4 regions of the Photobacterium kishitanii genome follow, and region 4 is predicted to be linked to each of the others. Evidence: predicted binding sites of a transcription regulator. Region 4 holds the regulator's gene; each other region holds the start of a gene.
The links. The regulator CRP, encoded in region 4, controls carbon source genes, mostly activating them, when cyclic AMP is high. The targets are predictions, from matches to a motif close to TGTGANNNNNNTCACA.

Region 1: the regulator CRP is predicted to act here: its motif matches at 1,004-1,019, upstream of PPBDW_RS02890 (CTP synthase).
Region 2: the regulator CRP is predicted to act here: its motif matches at 1,381-1,396, upstream of recB (exodeoxyribonuclease V subunit beta).
Region 3: the regulator CRP is predicted to act here: its motif matches at 1,085-1,100, upstream of rppH (RNA pyrophosphohydrolase).

The regions. Positions count from the first base shown of each region.
Region 1 covers NZ_LN794352.1:555,489-557,701, reverse strand. The annotation lists gene PPBDW_RS02890 (CTP synthase) at 1-922, opposite strand, end outside; gene mazG (nucleoside triphosphate pyrophosphohydrolase) at 1,145-1,954, opposite strand; gene relA (GTP diphosphokinase) at 2,026-2,213, opposite strand, start outside.
Region 2 covers NZ_LN794352.1:632,670-634,882, reverse strand. The annotation lists gene recB (exodeoxyribonuclease V subunit beta) at 1-1,237, opposite strand, end outside; gene recC (exodeoxyribonuclease V subunit gamma) at 1,530-2,213, opposite strand, start outside.
Region 3 covers NZ_LN794352.1:2,824,773-2,826,985, reverse strand. The annotation lists gene mutH (DNA mismatch repair endonuclease MutH) at 1-507, opposite strand, end outside; gene rppH (RNA pyrophosphohydrolase) at 1,253-1,777, shown strand; gene ptsP (phosphoenolpyruvate--protein phosphotransferase) at 1,823-2,213, shown strand, end outside.
Region 4 covers NZ_LN794352.1:305,830-308,042, forward strand. The annotation lists gene PPBDW_RS01605 (DUF1338 domain-containing protein) at 1-535, shown strand, start outside; gene PPBDW_RS01610 (hypothetical protein) at 606-800, opposite strand; gene crp (cAMP-activated global transcriptional regulator CRP) at 983-1,615, opposite strand; gene PPBDW_RS01620 (OsmC family protein) at 1,998-2,213, shown strand, end outside.

The DNA of each region.
Region 1 (2,213 bases), 250 kb from region 4:
CTGACTTATATGCGTCAGGTAATTCAATGTACTTACCAACCATACCGATAGTGACTTCAGCAGTAGGGTTAGCTTCTTCGTAAATAACTTGTTCCCACTCAGATAAGTCAGCTTCTGGTGCAGTAATACCAAAACGCTTACATACCAAGTCATCAAGGCCTTGTGCCTTAATAAGCTGTGGAATTTTGTAGATTGAATCTACATCTTTCATTGAGATAACCGCTTTTTCTTGCACATTACAGAACAACGCAATTTTTGCGCGCTCATTAGCAGGAATAACACGATCACTACGGCAAACCAAAATATCTGGTTGAATACCGATAGAAAGTAATTCTTTCACTGAGTGTTGAGTTGGCTTAGTTTTAACTTCACCAGCAGCAGCTAGGTAAGGAACTAATGTCAAGTGCATAAACATGGTGTTTTCACGACCTTGTTGAACTGCAAGCTGACGAATAGCTTCCATAAATGGTAGTGATTCAATATCACCTACTGTGCCACCGACTTCAACAATCGCGATATCATGACCCGCAGCACCTGCAATCACACGATCTTTAATTTCGTTCGTGATATGTGGAATAACCTGAATCGTTGCACCTAGGTAATCACCACGACGCTCTTTGCGTAATACGTCAGCGTACACACGACCAGCAGTAAAGTTATTACGCTTTGTCATTTTGGTACGAATAAAACGTTCGTAGTGACCTAAGTCAAGATCAGTCTCTGCACCGTCTTCCGTAACGAATACTTCACCATGCTGAGTTGGGCTCATTGTGCCTGGATCAACGTTAATGTAAGGGTCTAATTTCATCATGGTCACATTCAGACCACGCGCTTCTAGAATAGCTGCCAAAGATGCTGCAGCAATGCCTTTACCTAGAGAGGATACTACTCCGCCCGTAACAAAAATATAATTCGTTGTCATGTTAAACCTGGAAGATTGGTGTAGAGGATAAAGTGTATCTGGACGGGAAATTAGTATACCAGACACCATTTATCGCCACAACGTGAAAACTATCACACACCCCTAAGATTTTTTTTGTCTCAAATCAAGGAAGTGATATGCGCCGTGTTTTCACCCCATTTCACTACTTTTAGCCACTAAGTCACTATACCTTTATAGCATAACAATTCTAGATGGGAATAATTATTTTTTACATTCATGCTGTTTTACTCTATCCCATTCAAGATCTAGCTCAGTTAGTGAACATTGGCTTAAAGACTTACCTTGTTCTAGCACATTTTTTTCAACTTGGCGAAAACGTCGCTCAAATTTTTTATTTGCTTGTTGCAGTGCATGTTCGGGCTTTACATTGAGATGACGACTTAAATTTACCACCGAAAATAGCAAATCGCCCATTTCTTCAGCGATCTTATGTTGCTGCTGTGGCGTTTGAATGACTTCTGCCATCACTTCATCTAACTCTTCTGTGACTTTATCAACCACCGGTCCCAACGTATCCCAATCAAAACCTTGACTCGCACAGCGTTGTTGAATTTTATGGGCTCGACTAAGTGCAGGTAATGCCAGCGGAATATTCGCTAACAAACTGTCATCTTGCGCTTTTTTAGCACGCTCTTTTGCTTTTTCAGCTTCCCAATTTTGTTTTACAGCGGCTTCATCGGCAAATTCAGTATCACCAAAAACATGCGGATGACGACGCGTTAGCTTCTCACTGATACCAGCAACCACATCATTAAAATCAAACAAGCCCTGTTCTGTCGCGAGTTGACTATAAAAGACTACTTGAAATAATAGATCGCCGAGTTCTTCTTTAACATCAGTCCAGTTTTTTTGCTCAATCGCATCAGCAACTTCATAAGCTTCCTCAATGGTATAAGGTACGATTGAATCAAAATCTTGTTTTAAATCCCATGGACAACCAGCTTGGGGATCCCGTAACTGGGCCATTATTGCCAATAACTTATCGATATCAACTGTGGTTTTATTGCTCATCATTATCTCCCGAAATAAAAAAATAGGTAGCCGAAGCTACCTATTTCTATGTTCGATATTATCTATCACAACTAACCGTATAAACGCTTAGCTTGTGCAACATCTTTTACTTGTTCAATTCGGTTTAAAACTCGACCTAATACTTCGAGATCGGTTAACTCCAGTTCAAAGTCCATAATCGACATTTGCTTTTTATAATCAACTCGACTCTTCATGCCCGCCACTTTGACTTTCTCGTTCATCAAAGTATTGGTTAACT
Region 2 (2,213 bases), 330 kb from region 4:
ATTCAGGGTGATGGCGATAAACATCACTAAAAATACCGTATTGCAGTGGATCGGTATCTTGGAATTCATCAATCATCGCCACCGGATATTGCGCTCGAATCTTTCCAGCAAGCAGTTCATCAACATCATTATCAATCGCGGCCCCTAATTGAGTTAGCAAGTCATCGAATGATAACCAACCTTTACGCGCTTTAGCATCAGCCAATAATTGGCGACAATGTTCAATCGCATGGGCTAATAAAGGTTCACGTAAGTTAGCCGGGTTATCTAGCAGTTCAGCAATAGCACTAAACACTGCATGCTCAGGCGCATCACCTTTGGCGGTTTTTTCAATTAACGTTTGCTGATGAAAACGGATCAAATTATCAGGTAATTCATAGCCTACTGTTGGTTGAGCAGCCCACCCACTCACTTGCTCTAACCAATTGGGTAAACTTTTTTTAGTGTAACTGCGCTTATTAATGCCAGAGCTCGCAATCAAGGCCTCAAGATCGGCTTGATGCGCACGCCATAACGCTTTTACTTCATCAATTCGCACAATATTTTGCTGATGTAATTGTGCTAACGATTCAGTCATTGCCGCCACCGACAATCGCACTGGCGCCCCCGTTAAACTGTTACCAATTTCTTTTAATAATGCGGTTGGTGATGACCAAATTTCACGGACTTCATGAGCAAGTGCTGGCGGTAAATGATAAAAATTACTACGCCAATAATCGGCAACCACCAGCTTTTTCAATTGGCTTTCATCGGTCACAAATTCATTATTAAACCGAGATCCTGATTCAAATGCATTTTGGGTTAACATTCGCTGACAAAAACCATGAATAGTATAGATTGCAGCTTCATCCATCTGCCGTTCGGCTTGCAATAAAATGGTGGCGGCTAATTTATGGTCTTGATGTTCATTTAACAGGGGAGCAATCACAGGATCGTGACTAACACCGCGACTAAACGCCAATCGCGCGTCATGAATACGAGCACGAATACGATCGCGTAATTCAGCGGTAGCGGCTTCAGTAAAAGTTACCACTAAAATTTGATCAACCGTTAACTGCTGTTGATGACGATTATTATCATTGCCGTGGCCTAACAATAGTCGTAAATACAAACTCGCAATAGTAAAGGTTTTTCCCGTCCCCGCAGACGCTTCAATCAGACGGGTACCATGCAATGGAAACGTCATTGGTTGCAGAATATTAGTTAGTACTTCGGTTGTTAGTACTTCAGTCGCCATTATGTCACTCATCCCATGGTTGCTATATGTAACAACAGTACTCGCCCGTGGTTGATCAATATCAACGATCAAGCTCATTATTATGTGAGCCAACACTTAGAAGTAAATATTGGCGTTCAAATTTCTGTTGTATTCCTATAATGTGAGAACTTACTCACGGTTTGTACTGCGGTGGTTAGTTAGTATCAGCGCCAGAAACTTGGTCACCTCTGGACCTGTGGTCGTACAGCAAACACCCTACAACTAATAATGATTTGCTGACGACCACACTACTTAACTCTGCTTTAACTATTTATTCTGGCTTAATTTCTTTACTGTTTATCACTACGGCTTGTAACACTAACGCCGCTAATTGATTTGCCTCTTGTGCCAATTGATCTTGCCATTGTGGCCATACGCGCTTGATATAATCATCGCTACCTTCACCAGCAAACAAATAGCCATCATTAAAACATTCCGCCATCTTCGTCAGTGCTTTTTGCTCGGTCTCATCATCATCTTTCCAACTACCATCACGACCAATATGAGCTTGTATCGCAGCCATCGCTGTTTTAGGGAAATACGCTAATGGTTGATTTAAACCTTGGTAGTACAACTCAATCAACTGCTGTAAATAAGCCAGTGCTTGTTGTGACTCAAGAGGCTGTAATTCAAGATGCTTATCCGTTCCTATAATATGAGTGACTTGTCGCGTTTCAGGTACCGACACCGCTAAACACAAGTGATCAAACCATGCTGTGAGTAGATCTTGTGGGCGAATTTTACCGGTGCGGTAGCGTAATAATCCAGATTGATAACGTTTCTTCAACCAGCCTTGTAACAATATTTTATGCCCTGCCACCATTACCGTGATCGCAACTTCTTGATCCGCTAGCGGTGCATGAATTAAAGGCTCAATAAGATCAGTTAAATTTGCGACGGCTTGACGGCTTGTGGCTAAATCAAGATCACCAAATGCAGCGACGGGTAAGTTACC
Region 3 (2,213 bases), 2.5 Mb from region 4:
GGCTGTAATATTTTCTACTTGACCTAATACGATCATATCCATTAATTCTTCCCAGTCTTGCTGTAATTGCGCTTCTTCTTCTGCGCTGGGACTCCATAATAATGCTGAACCTACATGACGTTGCTCAAGTGGAATATCACGTTCACCTTCAACCGGTACCCATAATACTCGCGCTAATTTTTGTCGAATATGACTACTATGCCATTGCAAACCTTGGACGCCAATTAAGGGCGCAACACAGACAAAAGTAGTTTCTAACGGCTTACCTTGGTAGCTGATAGGGATCGTTTTAAGTTCAATGCCTAGTTCAATAAAATCAGGGACAGGTTTACTGCCAGCTGTCGCCCCTAAATGCCACTCTAATAATTGACCAACCCAACCTTTATCACGTTTAAGATCTGGTGGTGGAATTATCCCTGCAATCGCCGCTAATTCACCCAGGGTCATACCAGCCAATTGGTGGGCACGATTGAGTAATTCTGTTTCTGTTTTTGGCGTTGGTTGCATTGATTGTCGGCTCATAAAGTAGCGTGATAAGGACTAAGATCTAATGTTAGGTTATCGATAATACTATCATATCTGTGAAGACGGAATCTGAAGATCAATATTGATCTTGATAGGTAAGCAAGGATTAAGAGAGATCTTTTTTCCTTGGCTACAGAGCGTTAGATATTGTGATGCTCTAATGATGAGTAACTTGTGATAGTTATTTAAGGCTAAGATCAAAATAAAAAGATATCCACAGTTTTTTTTTTGAAAATATTTTTTTTAAGCTTAACTGAGTATTTATACAGTATAAAGGTGGTATAACAAGCGTTGTGGTTAGCTTTTATTCTTGTTGGTGAAGGTGAATTTGTGGATAACGTCATTATTGGTTGATCTTTAACCGATCGTTTTTTGGTGATGTGAAAGTTGGCTTTATCTTTATTTATTATAGAACTGTTTTTTATCTAATATTATGTTTATAAAGGTAAAAGTTGTTATTTTTCTATTTTAAAAAATAAATATATAAGATCTTAATGGTTGCGTAAATATGCTTTTTTTAGGTTTCTGCACAAATCTATCCACAGAAAGAGTGAATAAATGTGGGGTATGTCTCACTTGGTTGTTGGTAAAGTAGTCATTATGCAAAGTTATCCAGAATATAGTTTAAATTAAGTAAAACTGATCGATATTGATGAATGTTTGTTTACCGATCCCGTCTACTATGAAAAAATCACTATTAATAGATATTTATACTTGAGGTCGTCCAGTGATTGATGGCGATGGATACCGCCCTAATGTAGGGATCGTTATCTGCAATGGCCATGGCCAGGTATTTTGGGCTCGACGATATGGACAACATTCTTGGCAATTTCCGCAAGGTGGCATTGATGAAGGTGAAACCCCTGAACAAGCTATGTACCGTGAATTGTATGAAGAAGTAGGATTAACCAAAAAAGATGTCAGGATTATTGCGTCAAGCCGTCATTGGTTACGTTATAAATTACCTAAACGTCTTGTACGGTGGGATTCAAAACCTGTTTGTATCGGTCAAAAGCAAAAATGGTTTTTGCTGAGTTTGGAATGCGATGAGTCCAAGGTCAATATGCAGCGTGGTGCTACACCTGAGTTTGATGGTTGGCGTTGGGTAAGTTATTGGTACCCAGTAAGGCAGGTTGTCTCTTTTAAGCGTGATGTCTATCGTCGTGCACTAAAAGAGTTTGCCGCTGTCGCTATGCCATTTAAAGAATGGAAAGAACGTAAATTTAAGCGCATTAAGAATAAGCGCAGCTAGCAAGTAGAGGTTTATTGGCTCACAGGGAACAATTAAAGGCTCGTTATGCTGACACAGCTAAGAGAAATTGTTGACAAGGTTGTCAGCGCTCACACATTAATTGATGCATTGGATCAATTAGTATCAAACACTACTTTAGTAATGAAGACTGATTGTTGTTCGGTGTATATCGCTGATCATCAGCGTCAGGTTTATACCTTGATGGCCACGCAGGGATTAAATAAATCTCGGCGTCGCATCAGTTTACGCTTTGATCAAGGGCTAGTGGGGTTAGTGGGTCAACGAGCAGAGCCATTGAATGTTGCAGATGCCCGCCTACATCCTAGTTTCAAACATCTACCAGGGATCGGAGAGGAATCTTTTCGATCCTTTTTTGGTACTCCGATTATACATCAACGCCAAGTGCTCGGCGTTATCGTCGTTCAACAACGCGAGC
Region 4 (2,213 bases):
CCCTTTACTCCCCAAAGTCTTTATTAGTGAATTACAGTTAGGCGGCTGTTCGGCCGAATTGCAACTTGCAGTGCGCGGTTTATTAGATCAGGTCGATGATGATTATTTTCGCCAGCCTGATTTTGTTTATGGCGGTCGTCCATGGCAACTTGATTTTGCAACCTATCAATTTTTAGCGGCTGAAAGTGAGTATGCAGCTTGGGTTGCGGCGCACGGTTTTGGTGCTAATCATTTTACGGTAAGTATTAATCAGCTCGAGCAATTTACTTGTTTAGAAGAGGTAAACCATTTATTGCGTCATAACCAGTTTGTGATTAATCAGACAGGCGGAGACATAAAAGGTGATGCGACGGTAATGTTAGAGCAATCGGCAACGATGGCTGATGAGGTTGGGGTTAGTTTTCGAGATGGGGTTTATAAGATCCCTGGTGGATTTTACGAGTTTGCTAAACGCTATCCACAACCGAATGGTGAATTGTATAGCGGCTTTGTTACTGCCTCGGCGGATAAAATATTTGAAAGTACCAATAGTTAACTGAGTACTTGATAGTGAAAATGGCAGTAATAACAACAGCACTTAGTTACATCAGTGCTGTTATTGCTAGCTAGTTATCTAGTGGTGAACCCCAAACGCCTGATTCATCCGCTGGGCAGCGACGTAATCCTGTTTGTTGTTCAAGGTAGCAACGGCTATCGCTAAACCCTGTCATTTCAATGGTTGTGGGCTGGTTAGTTAACACCCCTGGTACGGTGGTGAAACTGTTAGTAGAAAAGCGTTCAATATCCATATTGACCATCATTGATTAAGAAATCCATTTGTAATCGAAATGTAGCATGAATGAATGTGATTACAAATTAAAATTTAACCGTAATACTAACTCCGTCAATGTTTGTTTTATGGTGCTATTTAGAGATAGTCGAGATCAAAAAAAACCGCAGGTATAAGCTGCGGTTTCATCGGCGATTAAGGTACGACTAATAATTAGCGTGTACCGTAAACCACGATTGTTTTGCCGTGAGCAGAAATAAGATTTTGCTCTTCAAGCATTTTTAAAATACGACCCACTGTTTCGCGAGAACAACCTACGATCTGGCCAATTTCTTGACGAGTGATCTTAATTTGCATGCCATCTGGGTGTGTCATTGCATCGGGTTGTTTTGCAAGATTAAGTAACGTCTGTGCAATACGACCTGTTACATCAAGGAATGCAAGATCACCTACTTTTTGACTTGTCACTTGTAAACGACATGCCATTTGAGCAGATAGACGCATTAGAATATCTGGATTAACTTGAATTAACTGACGGAATTTCTTAAATGAAATTTCTGCAACTTCACAAGGGCTTTTGGCACGAACCCAAGCTGTACGCTCTTGGTCTTCTTCGAACAAGCCGAGTTCACCAATAAAGTCACCCTGATTTAGGTAAGAAAGGATCATTTCCTTACCTTCTTCATCCTTGATTAATACAGCAACAGAACCCTTCACGATGTAATACAAAGTTTCTGCTTTTTCACCAGCGTGAATTAACGTGCTCTTTGATGGATATTTGTGAATGTGACAATGGGAAAGAAACCACTCTAAAGTTGGATCTGTCTGCGGTTTACCTGGAACCATATTACTAACTTCCTCTGCATATGTTGCCCAACAATATGTTCTGTGAAGATAACTCAACAAAACTGTTTGCTGGCGGGGTTATTCACTCAGCTGCTGGGCTGCAAGCTAACTTGAACTTGTTAAGATTGTATCCTTTTTTTAGGGTTTTTTCTTGATATTGATCTAGCTGACTCGCTCATTTATGAGAGATAAGTGTGCACATGATCACATCGTTGTGAGTTAGTCACCAAAAGCATAGTTTTAATGTGGGTTTGTTAGTTAATTTGGGTGGTTTAAATATGCAACGTAATTAGCATTAGCCGGAATAAATAGCGTTTACATTGATGAGATTATCAACAAAAATAGAGTTAATATCTGAATAATATAGCCAAAGGAGATAGAGATGCAGTCACGAGTAAAGTGGGTTGAAAATATGACTTTTGTTGGTCAGTCATCATCAGGCCATAGTGTTGTTTTAGATGGTAATGGTGGTGATAAAGCACCAAGTCCGATGGAATTAGTGTTAATGGCCGCTGGTGGTTGTAGCTCGGTTGATGTTGTGAGTGGATTACAAGATTTACAACAGCAGATCACTGGCTGTGAAGTGAATATCTCTGCT